2 regions of the Sulfitobacter marinivivus genome follow, and region 1 is predicted to be linked to the other one. Evidence: riboswitches for the same ligand, from Rfam matches in the RefSeq annotation. Region 1 holds a riboswitch; the other holds the start of a gene.
The links. Region 1 has a riboswitch for thiamine pyrophosphate ahead of thiD (bifunctional hydroxymethylpyrimidine kinase/phosphomethylpyrimidine kinase). Riboswitches for the same ligand answer to the same signal wherever they lie in the genome.
Positions count from the first base shown of each region.

Region 2: another riboswitch for thiamine pyrophosphate. It lies ahead of thiB (thiamine ABC transporter substrate binding subunit); the one in region 1 lies ahead of thiD (bifunctional hydroxymethylpyrimidine kinase/phosphomethylpyrimidine kinase).

Region 1 is NZ_JBEFLP010000004.1:144,642-152,308, reverse strand. It holds tRNA gene ABMC89_RS17415 (tRNA-Met) at 25-101, shown strand; gene ABMC89_RS17410 (cupin domain-containing protein) at 167-1,255, opposite strand; TPP riboswitch at 1,479-1,579, shown strand; gene thiD (bifunctional hydroxymethylpyrimidine kinase/phosphomethylpyrimidine kinase) at 1,636-2,439, shown strand; gene ABMC89_RS17400 (FAD-dependent oxidoreductase) at 2,436-3,413, shown strand; gene thiS (sulfur carrier protein ThiS) at 3,397-3,594, shown strand; gene ABMC89_RS17390 (thiazole synthase) at 3,596-4,366, shown strand; gene ABMC89_RS17385 (thiamine phosphate synthase) at 4,363-4,959, shown strand; gene ABMC89_RS17380 (ThiF family adenylyltransferase) at 4,956-5,957, shown strand; gene ABMC89_RS17375 (ABC transporter substrate-binding protein) at 5,954-6,889, shown strand; gene ABMC89_RS17370 (ABC transporter ATP-binding protein) at 7,074-7,667, shown strand, end outside.
Region 2 is NZ_JBEFLP010000001.1:2,196,377-2,204,043, forward strand. It holds gene ABMC89_RS10825 (thiamine ABC transporter ATP-binding protein) at 1-561, opposite strand, end outside; gene ABMC89_RS10830 (thiamine/thiamine pyrophosphate ABC transporter permease ThiP) at 548-2,104, opposite strand; gene thiB (thiamine ABC transporter substrate binding subunit) at 2,080-3,057, opposite strand; TPP riboswitch at 3,092-3,191, opposite strand; gene aroC (chorismate synthase) at 3,281-4,390, shown strand; gene ABMC89_RS10845 (DMT family transporter) at 4,398-5,333, shown strand; gene cobO (cob(I)yrinic acid a,c-diamide adenosyltransferase) at 5,358-5,951, shown strand; gene ABMC89_RS10855 (SDR family NAD(P)-dependent oxidoreductase) at 5,963-6,718, shown strand; gene ABMC89_RS10860 (cyclase family protein) at 6,842-7,667, shown strand, end outside.

The DNA.
Region 1 (7,667 bases):
CTCGCGTTAGGTGACACACATTGGCGCGGGATGGAGCAGCCCGGTAGCTCGTCAGGCTCATAACCTGAAGGTCGTAGGTTCAAATCCTACTCCCGCAACCAATAAAAACGCGTTATCAGACGCTTATACGCCGCCCTCCGGGGCGGCGTTTGCGTTTCTGGAGCGGTTACCGCAGCGTTGTCGTGAAATCACCGCGCAGCGCGACTTCGAGCAGTTCGAGATCAGGCGAGGCATCGTTGTAAGTCGCGACCAACCCGGGCGGGATGACGAAACCGTCACCCGCTTCGAGCTGGCGGGGATCGTGACCATCGGCCGCCAGTGTCATCGTACCCTCCATCACGAAGGTGAAGTGGATGTCGGCATCGTGGGTAAAGGCCCTCGTTTCGCCGTCGCCTTTTCGGACGACCTGAATACCGGCCACGCCCTTGGTCCCCGCGGTAATGCCGGTGTCGCGCGCGATGAAGCCGGGGATGCGGAAGGGATGCCACTCCGCCCTGTCTTTTACGTGGTGCACAAAGGTCTGGCCGTCCCATTCGCGGGCGGGATCGCCTTTGCCGTTGGGGAGCGTGAAATCGTGGTCGATGGTGGTGACGTGTTCGGCTGGCACGCCGATCTCGATCACCTCGATGTTGGGAGAGGCTTCGACGACACGGTGGCGGATCCCCGGCGGCTGGGTCACGCAATCGCCTGCGTGCAGGCGGATCACATCGCCCTGATCCTCGTAGAGCACATCGACCCAGCCGCGATAGCAAAAGATCAGCTGGAACCCGACCGTGTGGTAGTGGACCATGTCCGGAACGGGGCCGCCGTCGGGGATGCGGATGTGGCTGGCGATGATCGACCCGCCGAGGCGGGACGGGATCAGATCGCGGTAATGCATACCCGCGCGGCCGATCACCCATGGCGCTTCGTCGCGCAGGCGGCGGACGGCGAATTCATGCTGGGTTTCGATCGGGTCTACCTGTGGGGTCAGCGGCGCAAGCGTGATGCGGGTGCCGTTTGGCGCGGTCAGTTCGCGCGCGCCATCCGAAAAACTGTCGGGATCGTCGGTCAGAATGCGCAGATGGCCGGGGGCGACATCGGCGCCTTTCTCGATCCGCAGGCGGATGCCGTAGCCGGAAAAGCTCGCCACAGATGGGTCATCGGCGGGATAGATATTTTCAAGCCGCATGCCCAGCGTCTTCGTATAGAAAGGCAGATCATCGCGCAGCTCTTCCGTCGGCAGTAGAAATTCGGCGAGAATGGTATCTGTCATGGGGGGTCCTGTGGTTGCGGTTCGGTTCGGTATCAAAATCGTGCTGTGGGTGGTGATGGTATCAAGATCTATTGCGCGTTTGATGGCCAGCATCAACTGGCACGGTTTGCCTTCGGTAGGACTGGCCGCCGGTCACCGGCCTTCACACCCGGCCCCTCGCGCCCCGAATCCGGTCGCGCGCTTTGGGCAGTTGCAGGGGCGTCCGCAGGCTGATATCAATAATCCAAATCCGTTGGGGTGCCCCGTCTGGGGCTGAGAGGCGCAAGCTAACCCATTGAACCTGATCCGGACAATACCGGCGTAGGAAACGGAGCAAGATCAGGCGCACCGTCCTTTCCCGCTTGTTCTTCCTCCTCCCCTCGCCGGAGGAGATGTAGAAGATGCCACATTGTTCAGCTTTGACCATCGCGGGCTCCGACAGCGGTGGAGGTGCGGGCATCCAGGCCGATCTCAAGACTTTTTCGGCCCTCGGCGTGTACGGCACCAGTGCGATCACGGCGATCACCGCGCAGAACACACGAGGTGTTTTCGCGGTCGAGGAAGTATCGCCCGCCGTGGTCGGCGCGCAGATAACAGCCGTTCTCGAAGACATCCCCCCGCAAGCCATCAAGATCGGGATGCTCGCATCGCCAGAGATCATCGCCGCCGTGGCCGATGCGCTCGAAGGTTATCGCGGCCCTGTCGTGCTCGATCCCGTGATGATCGCAAAGTCGGGGCACGCGCTGTTGGCCGAAGAGGCCGAGGCCGCGCTGATCGAACGCCTGCTGCCGCGTGCCGATGTGCTGACGCCGAACCTGCCCGAAGCGGCCCGCCTGTTGGGGCAAGACCCCGCAGACACCGCCGCGCAGACCGAGGCACAGGGGCATGCGTTGCGCGCACTTGGAGCAGGGGCAGTGGTGATGAAAGGCGGCCACGCGACCGGTGCGACCTGCATCGACAGGCTGGTCACAGCCTTTGCGACAACGGAGCTGTCGCAACCACGGCTTGCGACGCGCAACACCCACGGGACCGGATGCAGCCTGTCGTCGGCGATCGCTGCCGAACTGGCGAAAGGGGCCACCGTCGTGGCGGCGGTCCGGCGCGCGCAGGCATGGCTGCACGGTGCGATCCGCGCGGCGGACGGGTTGCAGATCGGCGGCGGTTGCGGGCCGGTTCACCACTTTTACGAGGTCTGGAGCCGATGATGCGCGCGACGGTACTGGGCGCCGGCGTTGCGGGGCTGTGCGTGGCGACGGAACTGGTCGCCCGTGGTTGCGATGTGACCGTCATCGACCCAGCCGATCGGCCCGGGCCGCACGGGTGTTCGTGGTGGGCAGGCGGGATGCTGGCCCCTTTCTGCGAGGGCGAAACCGCCGAGGAACCGGTTGTGCGGCTGGGACAGGAAGCCGCCGATTGGTGGGAACGGCAGGGTGTGGCAGTTGCGCGGCGGGGAACCGTCGCGGTCGCCCTCGACCGTGACCGGCGGGAGCTTGACCGTTTCGCACGCCGTGTTCCACAGCACCGGCAAGCCGACGCGGCTGCGCTGGCCGCACTTGAGCCTGACCTCGACGGTCGGTTCGACCGCGCCCTTCATATCGCCGACGAAGGACATATCGATCCGCGCGCCGCGCTGTTCCGGTTGCGCGAAGGTTTGATGCAGGCCGGTGTCACCTTCGCCTCCGGGCAAGCGGACGCAGGGGGCCTGACATTCGACTGCCGCGGGCTGGCGGCGCGGGATGCCTTGCGCGATCTGCGCGGCGTGAAGGGAGAGATGGCAGTGCTGCGCAGCACCGACATCCGCCTCAGCAGGCCGGTCCGGCTGCTCCACCCGCGCTTTCCGCTCTACGTCGTGCCGCGTGGTGACGGTCTGTTCATGCTCGGCGCCACGCAAATCGAAAGCGATGACCGTCGCCGCAGCGTCCGCGCTGTCCTCGAGCTTTTGTCGGCGGCGCATGCGCTGCATCCCGCCTTTGCCGAGGCAGAACTGGTCGAAGTCGGCGCCGATGCCCGCCCTGCCTTTCCCGACAACCTGCCGCGCCTGCAACGGCGCGGTGCGACAATCTACGTCAACGGCCTTTTTCGCCACGGCTTTCTGCTTGCGCCCGCGCTGGCGCGGATGGCGGCAGAGATGGCCTGCGAGGGCACCAAACCGGAGTTTTTGTATGAAGATCACCGTTAACGGCACCCCTACGGAGGTGCGCGCAGAGACGCTTGCCGGCGCACTTGACGAACTCGGCTACGGCGGGGCCAAGATCGCATCGGCGGTCAACGAAAGCTTTGTGCCCGCCACCGCGCGGGAGAATACCGCGCTGTCGCCGGGTGACCGGATCGAGATCGTCGCACCCCGGCAGGGGGGCTAGGATGCAGGTCTACGGAAAACAGATCACATCGCGGCTGATGCTGGGCACGGCGCAATACCCGTCGCCCAGCGTGCTGGCCCGCGCCTTTCAACGTTCGGGTGCCGGTGTCGCAACCGTTTCCGTCCGCCGCGAGGCAGGCGCCGACCGGGCCGGTACGGCCTTCTGGGATCTGGTGCGCGATCTGGATGTCACGCTGCTGCCCAATACCGCCGGCTGCCATTCCGTTCGCGAAGCCGTCACAACCGCGCATATGGCGCGCGAGCTCTTCGACACGCCGTGGATCAAGCTCGAAGTCATCGGCCATGCCGACACACTCCAGCCCGATCCCTTCGGTCTGGTCGAAGCCGCCCGTATCCTGACCGAGGACGGATTTCAGGTCTTTCCCTACACGACCGAGGATGTCGTGCTGGCCGACCGCCTGCTGTCTGTCGGGTGCGAGGTCCTGATGCCGTGGGGCGCGCCCATCGGCACCGGGCTGGGGCTGACCAACGTCTACGGATTGCGCACGATCAGGGCGCAGTTTCCGGATGTTCCCATGGTCATCGACGCGGGGCTCGGGCTGCCCAGCCAGGCTGCGATGGCGATGGAGATGGGCTTTGACGCGGTCCTGCTGAACACCGCTGTCGCGAAGGCAGGGGATCCGGCCGCGATGGCCGAAGCCTTCGCCCGCGCGGTAGAGGCAGGCCGGCTCGCCCGTGAGGCCGACCCGATGGAGCCGCGCGACATGGCCGCGCCCTCGACACCGGTCATTGGAAAGGCTTTCCTGACATGACGCTCGACCGGTTCTATCCGATTTTCGATCACCCCGGCTGGCTGGACCGGATGCTGCCCCTCGGTGTGAAACTGGTGCAACTGCGGATCAAGGACACGCCGGAGGCGCAGGTTCGACGCCTCGTTTCCGAAGCCATGGAAAAGTGCCGGCGATACCGCGCTGTGCTTGTCGTGAACGACCACTGGCGCATCGCCATCGATGAAAAATGTGACTGGGTGCATCTGGGGCAGGAGGATCTCGATACCGCCGATCTGGGCGCGATCCGGCGGGCGGGCCTGAAGCTGGGTATCAGCACCCACGACCATGCCGAACTTGACCGCGCGCTTTCGCTGTCGCCGGATTACGTGGCGCTCGGCCCGGTTTACCCGACCATCCTGAAGAAGATGAAATGGGAGCGGCAGGGCCTCGGGCGGGTGTCCGAATGGAAGCAGCTGATCGGCGAGTTGCCCCTCGTCGCCATCGGCGGGATGAGTGTCGACCGCGCGGCAGGTGCCTTTCAGGCGGGTGCGGACATCGTGTCGGTCGTCACCGACATCACGCTGAACGACGATCCGGAAGGGCGCGTGCGGCAGTGGGTCGAGGCGACCCGATGAACCGTTACGCCCGCCAGATCGCTCTGCCTGAAATGAGGCCGGAAGGTCAGGACCGCCTGCGCAACGCCCGTGTGGTCATCGTCGGGGCAGGGGGGCTTGCGGCCCCTGTGCTGCAATATCTGGGCGGGGCGGGCGTCGGGCGGATACGGATCGTCGATCCCGACAGGGTCGAGGTGGCGAACCTTCACCGGCAGACGCTGTTCCGCGAGGCCGATGTGGGCAGCCCCAAGGCCGAGGTCGCCGCCGCCGCCCTTCGCGCGCTGAACCGCGACTGCCGCGTCGAGCCGGTGATCGCGGCCCTTGATCCGGCGAATGCCGATACGCTTTGCAAGGACGCCGATCTGGTTCTGGATTGTGCCGACAGTTTTGCCGTCAGCTATATCCTGTCCGATACCTGCCGCGCCAAAGGTCTGACGCTGGTCAGTGCCTCGGTCATCGGTCTGGGCGGTTACGCCGGGGCTTTCTGCGGGGATGCCCCCAGCCTGCGGGCCGTCTTTCCCGATCTGCCACGCAGCGCGGGGTCCTGCGCCGAAGACGGCGTGCTGGGGCCGGTCGTCGGGGTGATCGGCGCCCTTCAGGCGCAGATGGCGCTGGCGCTTATCGCGGGCATCGCGCCGTCGCCGCTGGGCAGTATCGTCACCTTTGACGGCTCAAACCTGCGCTTTGGCGGCTTCGCCTTCACTGGCGCGCCAGAGCCCGCGCAGGCGCCGCGCTTTCTTGCCGTCTCCGACATCCGGGAAAACGATTTCGTTGTCGATCTGCGGTCTGCTGATGAGGCACCGCTGGTGCGACCGTCAGCCCACCGCCTGCCTGTCACGGCCTTCGGGCCGGACGGGCCTTCCCCGGATACCGGCCACCGCGCCGTGCTGTGCTGCCGCTCGGGCCTGCGCGCCTGGGCTGCCGCCGAGCGGCTGTCGCGCGTCTGGGAAGGCCCTATTTTCCTTGTCGCTCTTGGCGATCCCCCACCCCGATACACACCAGATGGAGAAAACGAATGATATCAAGACTTGCCGCCCTCGCCCTTCTTGCCGCCACGCCCGCCGCCGCTCAGGACCAGATGACCGTTGTGCTCGACTGGTTCGTGAACCCCGATCACGGGCCCATCGTGATCGCCGAAGAGAAAGGGTTCTTCGCCGAGGCGGGTCTGGAGGTCGCTGTCATTGCCCCCGCAGATCCGTCTGATCCGCCCAAGATGGCTGCGGCGGGCCGCGCCGATATCGCGATCTCCTACCAGCCGCAGCTGCATCTCCAGGTCGCCGAGGGCATGCCGCTGGTGCGCGTCGGCACGTTGGTCGCGACACCGCTGAACTGCTTGCTGGTGCTTCAGGACGGCCCCGTTGACAGCATCGCGGACCTCAGGGGCCGCAAGGTCGGCTTTTCGGTGGCGGGCGTACAGGAGGCGCTGCTGGCCGAGATGCTGGGACAGGTGGACATTGCCATGGGGGATATCGAGCTGGTCAACGTCAACTGGTCCCTCTCGCCCGCGCTGATGTCGGGGCAGGTGGATGCCGTCATCGGCGCGTTCCGCAATTTCGAGCTGAACCAGATGGACATCGAGGGGGTGCCGGGCCGCTGTTTCTATCCCGAGGAAACGGGCGTGCCGACTTATGACGAGCTGATCTACGTCGCCAATCCCGAAACGATGGACAAGGACATGGTCCGCCGGTTCCTGGCCGCGACCGAGAAAGCCACCCAGTTCATCGTCAACCATCCCGATGAAAGCTGGGAGATCTTTTCCGCAACCGCCGTCGAATTGCAGGACGAGCTGAATGCGCGGGCATGGGTCGATACGGTTCCGCGTTTTGCCCTGCGCCCCGAGGCGCTGGACGAGGGACGCTACGCCCGTTTCGAAGCCTTCCTGAACGAAGCGGGTCTGGTCGACGGGCTGCGCGCCGTGTCCGATCTTGCGGTCGATCTCGGACAGCAATGAGCATCGGCAGAGTCGGGCTGTGGCGTGCTGCTGCGCGCATCGTCAGGAACGATCCTTCGGTGAGTTACGAGGCGCCGCAGGGCGCTGATTGCAAGCGGTACCTAGCCTCCCGCCTGCCGCCATGGCCACGCATTTGCGCCGGGGGCCGGCTGTGCGTCCGGACCGGTGCAACGGGTCTGTCAGTATGACTACGGCTCCTGCGCTGGATCTGACGGGCAGTGCTGCGATCGGTGGAGTGCCGATTTTCGGGCCTCTTGCGCTTCGGGTGCCGGGCGGGGAATGGACCTGCCTGCTCGGCCCCTCCGGCACGGGCAAGTCCACCCTTTTGCGGGTGATTGCGGGCTTGGCGGACGAGGTCGCCTTCGAGGGCAGGCTGGTGGCAGGGGACGGGGCGACGTTGCGCCGCCGCATAGCGCTTATGGCGCAGGACGACCTGCTGTTGCCGTGGCTCGACGTGACGGCCAATGTCATGCTCGGCGCGCGACTGCGCGGTGAAAGGCCCCGGCGCGACCGCGCGCGCGAGGTGCTGAAACGTGTCGGTCTGGACGCTCATGCCGGCAAACGGCCCCATGCGTTGTCGGGCGGGCAGCGCCAGCGCGCCGCGCTCGCCCGCACCCTGATGGAGGACCGGCCAGTCGTATTGCTGGACGAACCCTTTTCGGCCCTCGATGCCAGATCGCGCGCGCGCATGCAGGATCTGGCAGCCGAGGTTCTGGCCGGTCGCACGGTCGTGCACGTCACCCACGACGTGGCCGAGGCCGCGCGGCTGGGGCAGCAT
Region 2 (7,667 bases), on a different contig from region 1:
GGTGACCATCACCAGCGCGGCGTTGGTCTCTCCGACGAGTTCCTGCACAAGATCCAGCATTTCGTTGCGCAGCGCGGGACCGAGCGCCGCGAATGGCTCATCCAGCAGCAGCAGCGGCTCGGCCTGCACCAGCACCCGCGCCAGCGCGACGCGGCTTTGTTGCCCGCCGGACAGCGTCCCCGGCTTTGACTGCGCCTTGCCCTGCAATCCGACCCGCGCGAGCGCCGCGCCGACACGTTCCCGCTCGGGCGCGGTCAGACGCAAGTCAGGCCGCAGACCCAGCCCCACGTTTTGCATCACGCTCAGATGGCCGAAAAGATTGTTGTCCTGAAAAAGCATCGTCATCGGGCGTGCGCCGGGCGCCGAATGGGTCAGGTCGCGGTCGTCCCACATCAGCCGCCCGGCCCGAAGCGCCACAAACCCCGCCATCGCGTTAAGCAATGTGGATTTGCCCGCGCCCGAAGGCCCGATCACCGCGTATTTCCGGCCAGGCAGGATCGACAGATCGGCCCGCAGCTCGAAATCGCCCTGCGCGATCACTGCATTTTCAAGCTTCAGCACGCAGGCGCCCTCCCCTGTCACAAATCCAGAAAACGGCAAGGCTCAGCACCAGAAGCAAAAGCGCCGCACCGGCTGCGGCCTCCATCTGGTAGGCCCCCATCAGGCGGTACATCTGCAACGGCAGCGTGACCCGGTCGGGATTGGCAAAAAGCGTGATCACCCCCAAATCGCCCATGGACAGCGCCCCCGTCAGACCGGCGGCGAACCCGATCTGGCTGCGCAGGCGGGGCAACAGCACGATGCGCCAGAAGCCAAACCCACGAAGATCCAGCGTCGCCGCCAGCCGCCCGTAGACCTGTATCGTATCACGCATCGGCGGCACCATCGTGCGCAGCGCGAAAGGCAGCGCCATCATCGCGTTGACGATCACCGTGACAGCCAGCGCAAAATCGAAAGGATCGGCAACCGGATTTATCAGCAGGAACCATCCGGTCCCGATCATCAGCGGAGAGGCCGACAAACCCAGAAGCCCGATGGCCTCCATCCCGCCGCCCCGGCGGCTGGCGATCCAGCCCGACATCGGCAGCGCCAGCGCCAGCATGACGCAAATGCTCAGCCCCGCCACCGCAATCGAGATACCGGCCGCCTCCCAGACCGAAACGGGCATGAGGGCCAGCCCCCCGAGGCCGCGCAGCACGACGGCGCACAGCGGAAGCAGCAGAAACGCGGCAGCGGAGGTGATCCATGCACCATCAAGAAGCCGCTGCGCCGCGCGGTTCGCATCCCAGCGCTGGCGGACGCGGTCCAGCCCGCCGCCTACGCTGATCTGCGGAACGAACCGCAACGCCGCCAGCGCCAGCCCCCCCGCGAGGACCAGCTGCACCACAGACAGCATCGCCGCGCGCCCCAGATCGAAATCGAAACGGAAGGCCTGATAGATCGCCAGTTCGACCGTCGTGGCGCGCGGCCCGCCGCCCAGCGTCAGTGCCACGGCAAAACTGGTCAGGCAGATCACGAAGATCAGAACGAAAATGCCGGGCACCATCTGCAAGAGCATCGGACGTTCGATTGCCTGAAACACGGCCCATGGCGTCAGGCGCAATTGCGCGGCGAGCCTGAAACGCTCCGCCGGAATGGTCTGCCAGCCCTGCAACAGCAACCGCGTCGCCAGCGGCAGGTTGAAAAAGACATGGGCGAGTACGACCCCGTGAAATCCGTAGACCGACACGCCCGGAAGGCCCAGCGCCGCCAGCAGGTCATTCATCCAGCCGTTCCGCCCGAACACTGTCAGCAGACCGAAGACCGCCACGATCACCGGCAGAATGAATGGCGCGCCCAGCAGCGTCACCAGCGCACCGCGCCCGACAAAGCGGCGCCGCGCCAAGGCCCGCGCGACCGGCAGCGCAAGAAGAACGGACAGCCCCGCAGACCAGAGCGCCTGATGCACCGTAAACCTGATTGCGGCCCAATCGCTCGGGGCCAGCCCCGATCCCGCCTCGGCCCGCAACAGAACCGCGACAAGTGCGGCGAGGATCAGCGCGAGGGTAAGCCCCGCCGCGCCGATCCCTGCCCTAGATCCTATTGGGACAATGCGTTGAGCCATTCGGCCAAAGCTTCCTCGCGGATCGCGGGCACCTCTTCGGCAGGTGTCAGCAGCGCCTTTTCAGGCGTTGTCAGGGTGTCGAACCCGTCGGGCAACCCGCCATCGGGTGTCACCGCCGGGTACATCCAGTTCGTCGTGGGCAGTGCCGATTGCGCCGCGTCGGAGACCATGAATTCCATGAATTGCGCGGCCAGATCCGGTGTATCGCTGCCGGCAAGCCGGCCCAGCACCTCGATCTGCATGTAGTGACCTTCGGTGAAGGATGCAGTGGTCTTGCTGTCGTCGTCCTCGGCGATCAGGTGGTAGGCGGGCGAAGTCGTATAGCTCAGCACCATGTCCGATTCCCCCTCGAGGAACAGACCGTAGGCTTCGGACCAGCCTTTGGTGACCGTCACGACGTTATCGGCCAGCCCTTCCCAGATCGCCGATGCCTCGTCGCCGTAGGCCGACTTGACCCACATCAGAAGGCCCAGACCGGGAGTCGACGAACGCGGATCCTGGATGATGATCGACGCGTCACTTTCCGCCAGCGCGCGGAAATCCGTGGGCGCTTCGAAATCCTTGTTGTGAACGAATGCGAAATAACCCCAATCGTAGGGCACGAAAACCGGGTCGTTCCACGCGACCGGCAGATCGTAGGCGGCCTCCACAGGCGTCTCGGCAAAAAGACCGGTTTCCTTCGCGGCAGCGATCAGCGACGTATCGAGCCCCATCACCACATCTGCGTCAGACCGCGCGCCCTCAAGCCGCAGCCGCGCGAGAAGTGCTGCGCCATCGCCCATGCCCACAAGGTTCAGATCGCAGGCGCAGACTTCCTCGAACGCCTTTTCGATCACCGGGCCCGGGCCCCAGTCGGACGTGAAGCTGTCGTATGTATAGACGGTAAGCACGGGTGTTTGTGCCAGTGCGGCACTGGCGCCGAATGTTGCTGCTGCAAACGTAAGATACTTCATGGCATCCTCCAAATTGCGGCGTCAGAAACGTTTGGATGGATGTCCAGACCTTCCCTCCGCCGGTGTTAACCGGTTCAGGTTCAACGGGTCAGCTTTCGCAATCTCAGCGCCGCAGCGCCCCCCGAGGTGCCCCAAGAGCTAGGACAGCTGCATCCCCTTGGCAAGGCAAATCCCCTTGAGCGCACCCGCTCCCCCGGCTAAGGCAGGGAGGAAGGAGCACCGCATGTCGATCAACAGCTTTGGCCATCTTTTCCGTGTGACCACCTGGGGCGAAAGCCACGGGCCGGCTTTGGGTGCGACCGTGGATGGCTGCCCCCCGGGCGTAGAGATCGACGCGGGCATGATCCAGCACTGGCTCGACAAGCGCAAACCCGGGCAGAACAAATTCACCACCCAGCGCCGCGAGGCGGATGAGGTCCGGATTCTGTCTGGCACGTTCGAAGGCGTGACCACCGGCACCCCCGTGCAGTTGTTGATTGAAAACACCGACCAACGGTCGAAGGACTACGGCGATATCAAGGACAAGTTCCGCCCCGGTCATGCGGACATCACCTATTTCCAGAAGTACGGCGTGCGCGATTATCGCGGCGGCGGACGGTCCTCGGCGCGCGAGACGGCCAGCCGGGTCGCGGCGGGCGGTTTGGCCCGCGAGGCGATCAAGGCGATCGCGCCGAACGTGCAGATCACCGGCTACATGGTGCAGATGGGACCGCACAAGATCGACCGGGATGCGTTCGACTGGGACCAGATCGAGCAGAACCCTTTCTGGGTCCCGGACGCCCGCGCGGCAGCCGATTGGGCAGACTATCTCGATGGCCTGCGCAAATCGGGGTCTTCCGTCGGGGCGATCATTGAGGTCACCGCGCGCGGTGTCCCTGCGGGCATCGGCGCGCCTGTTTACGGCAAGCTCGATACCGATCTGGCGGCCGCGATGATGAGCATCAATGCCGTGAAGGGCGTCGAGATCGGCGAGGGCATGTCGGCGGCCATGCTGACCGGCGAGCTGAACGCGGACGAGATCACCATGGGCCCCGACGGCCCGCAGTATTCGTCAAATCACGCGGGCGGCATTCTGGGCGGGATCAGCACCGGACAGGACATCGTCGTGCGCTTTGCCGTCAAGCCGACCTCCAGCATCCTGACCACCCGCCGTACCATCACCAAGACCGGCGAAGAGACCGAGATCATCACCAAGGGCCGTCACGACCCCTGCGTCGGCATCCGCGCGGTGCCGGTGGGCGAGGCGATGATGGCCTGCGTGATCCTCGATCACCTGCTCCTCCACCGCGGGCAGGTCGGTGAAAACCGCGGCACGATCGGGCCCGGCGCGTGATGACGCGATGAAGGTCGAGGATTTCTCAGCCAGACCGGCACTCGGTGTTGCCCTGAAAATCACCGCGATCTTTCTGTTCACCTGCATGTCGGCGATCATCAAATCCACCTCGGACGAGATCCCCCCAGGCGAGCAGGTATTCTTCCGCTCGCTGTTTGCCATCCCGATCATCCTTGCCTGGCTGGCCCAGCGCGGGCAGCTGAAAATCGGCCTGAAAGCCAAGAAGCCGATGGGCCACGTCTGGCGGGGCCTGTTCGGCACCACAGCCATGGGTCTGACGTTCGGCGGGCTGGGCCTGCTGCCCCTGCCCGAAGTCACGGCCATCGGGTTCGCCACTCCGATCTTCACGGTGCTTCTTGCCGCGCTGATGCTCGGAGAACGCATCCGATTCCTGCGGATCAGCGCGGTCGCCGTCGGGCTTGTCGGGGTCATCATCATCCTCTGGCCCCGGTTTGGCGGCGCGCGGCTGGATCACATGGCCACCATCGGTGCGCTGATGATCCTCGGGGCCACGCTGATGCGCAGCCTTGTCCAGATACACCTGCGCCAGCTGGTGCAGAACGAACATACAGCCGCGATCGTCTTTTACTTTTCGGCCACCGCGACCGTCCTGTCGCTGTTCACCCTGCCCTTCGGCTGGGTCGTCCCCACCGGGCAGACTGCACTCTTGCTCGTGTCGGCGGGGCTGGTGGGCGGCGTGGCCCAGATCCTCGTGACCTCCTCCTACCGGTTCGGATCGGTGTCGATGCTGGCGCCCTATGACTATACCTCGATGCTTTTTGCCATCGTGCTGGGCTACGTCATCTTCGGAGAACTGCCCACGGTGATGATGCTGGCGGGCGCCTCGCTCGTGATTGTGGCGGGCGTGCTCGTGATCTGGCGCGAACATCAACTGGGGATGGAGCGCGGCAAGATCCGCGCCGTATCCGTCCCGAAATCCTGAGATCAACCCCGAAGGGAGCTTTCAATGACCGACGACCACAAGGAAAAGATGCAAGAGCGTCAGGCCGAACAGCGAAAGAAGGTCTCGGAGCTTAAAGACCCCGAGCAGGGCCTCGTGCTGGTGCACACCGGCGCGGGCAAAGGCAAATCCTCCTCCGCTTTCGGTGTGGTGATCCGCGCGCTCGGCTGGAAGCAGACCGTCGGCGTCGTGCAGTTCATCAAGGGCAAATGGAAAACCGGCGAACGCCAGTTCTTCGACCGTCTGGGAGAGGTGACCTGGCATACGATGGGCGAAGGGTTCACCTGGGACACGCAGGACAAGGACCGCGACATCGCGGCGGCGCAGGCGGCTTTCGCCAAGGCCCGCGACATGATGGAAAGCGGCGACTATGACCTGATCGTTCTGGACGAGATCAACATCGCCATGCGCTACGACTATCTGTCGGTTGCGGATGTGATCGCCGGTCTGGAGGCGCGCAATGCACGTACCGGCGTGATCCTGACGGGCCGTGACGCCAAGGCCGAACTGTGCGACTATGCCGATCTGGTCACCGAAATGACCGAAGTGAAGCACCCATTCAAAGCGGGCATCAAGGCGCAGCGCGGCGTGGACTACTGAAGGGAACGGACGTGGAGCAGAAAGTCGCCCTCGTTACCGGTGCCGCACGCGGGATCGGGTTTGCCACCGCGAAACTCTTTCTCGAGGAAGGGTGGCTGGTTGCCGCACTCGACCGCGACGGCGATGCGCTCGGCCCTGCGGTGGACGAGCTTGGGCAGGGCGCAAGTGCGCTGGTCCATGACGTCTCCAGCCCCGATCAGGCGCAGGCCGCTGTGGCCGCCGCGATCGAGAAATTCGGCCGCATCGACGCGCTGGTCAACAACGCGGGCGTCGCCGATTTCGGCCCCATCGAGGAAACGACATTCGACCGCTGGCGCACCGTCATGGCCACGAACCTCGACGGGGTGTTCCTGATGTCGCAGGCCGCCATTCCGGCCCTGAAAAAGACACGCGGCGCGCTTTTGAACATCGCATCCATATCGGGGCTGCGCGCCTCGACCCTGCGGGTCGCCTACGGCACCTCGAAGGCGGCGGTGATCCATCTGACCAAACAGCAGGCCGCCGAACTGGGCGAATACGGCATTCGCGCCAATTGTGTCTGCCCCGGCCCTGTCCGGACCAAGCTTGCCATGGCCGTGCACACGCAGGACATCATCGACGCCTACCACGACGCCATCCCGCTGAACCGCTATGGATCGGAACGCGAAATCGCCGAGGTCATCGTGTTCCTGTGCTCTGACAAGGCAAGCTATGTCACCGGTCAGGTCGTGGCCTCTGACGGCGGTTTCGAGAGCACCGGTGTCGGCCTGCCGGCCCTGCGCAAATAATTGCCCAGGCAATTGACGTAACGTCATTATGCAATCGGCGCGTGCATCCCGTGCTAGCCTGATCCTCCAGACCCAAGCGAATCGTCCCGCCAGAGGACGCGCCGGTCCAACATCGGAGGATTTATGTTATTCAAATCATTTAGTGCATTTTGCCTAGGCCTGACGCTGAGCGCGGGCGCGGCGCTCGCGCAGGATTGCGACACATCAGAGCAGTGGGGCGCGGAAGATACGCTCGGCTCTGCCAACCTTGTGACCCCCGAACGCACGCTTGAAGCGGTAAAGCTGATCAAGCAGGGCAAATCCATGCCGCTTGGCATTGCCATTGGGCCGAACACACCCGCCTTCCCGCCACGCTCGCTGTCGCTTCAGGTTGTGCAGCCGAACCAGCAAGGCGGTCAGAAACTTACCGGTTTCGGCTACGAGGGCAATTACAACGACGATATTCTGCAAACATGGATAGGGATCGGCAGCCAGCTCGACGGGCTGGGCCACCTCGGGGAAAATGGCCACTACTACAACTGCCTCGACGAGAAAGAGATTTCCGCGATCACCGGCCTGACAAAGCTGGGCACCCATGCGGTGCCACCGCTGGTGGGCCGCGCCGTGATCCTTGATATGGCCGCGCACGCCGGTGTCGAGGTGATGCAGGCGGGCGACCATTTCGGATCGGAAGAGATCAAGGCCGCCGCCGAGGCGCAGGGCGTCGAGATGGGCGAAGGCGACATCATCCTGTTCCACACCGGATGGACCGAAGGGATGCTGGAAAGCGATCCGCAAGCCTGGGGCGGCACCGAACCGGGGCTGAACAACGAGGGCGCGGAATATATCGCCTCGCTCAATCCCATGGCAGTGGGTGCGGACACATGGGGGCTTGAGCCGATCCCGGCACCCGACGGCGACAAGGTCTTTTACGGCCACGTCACCCTGCTGAAAAAGAACGGCATCTACA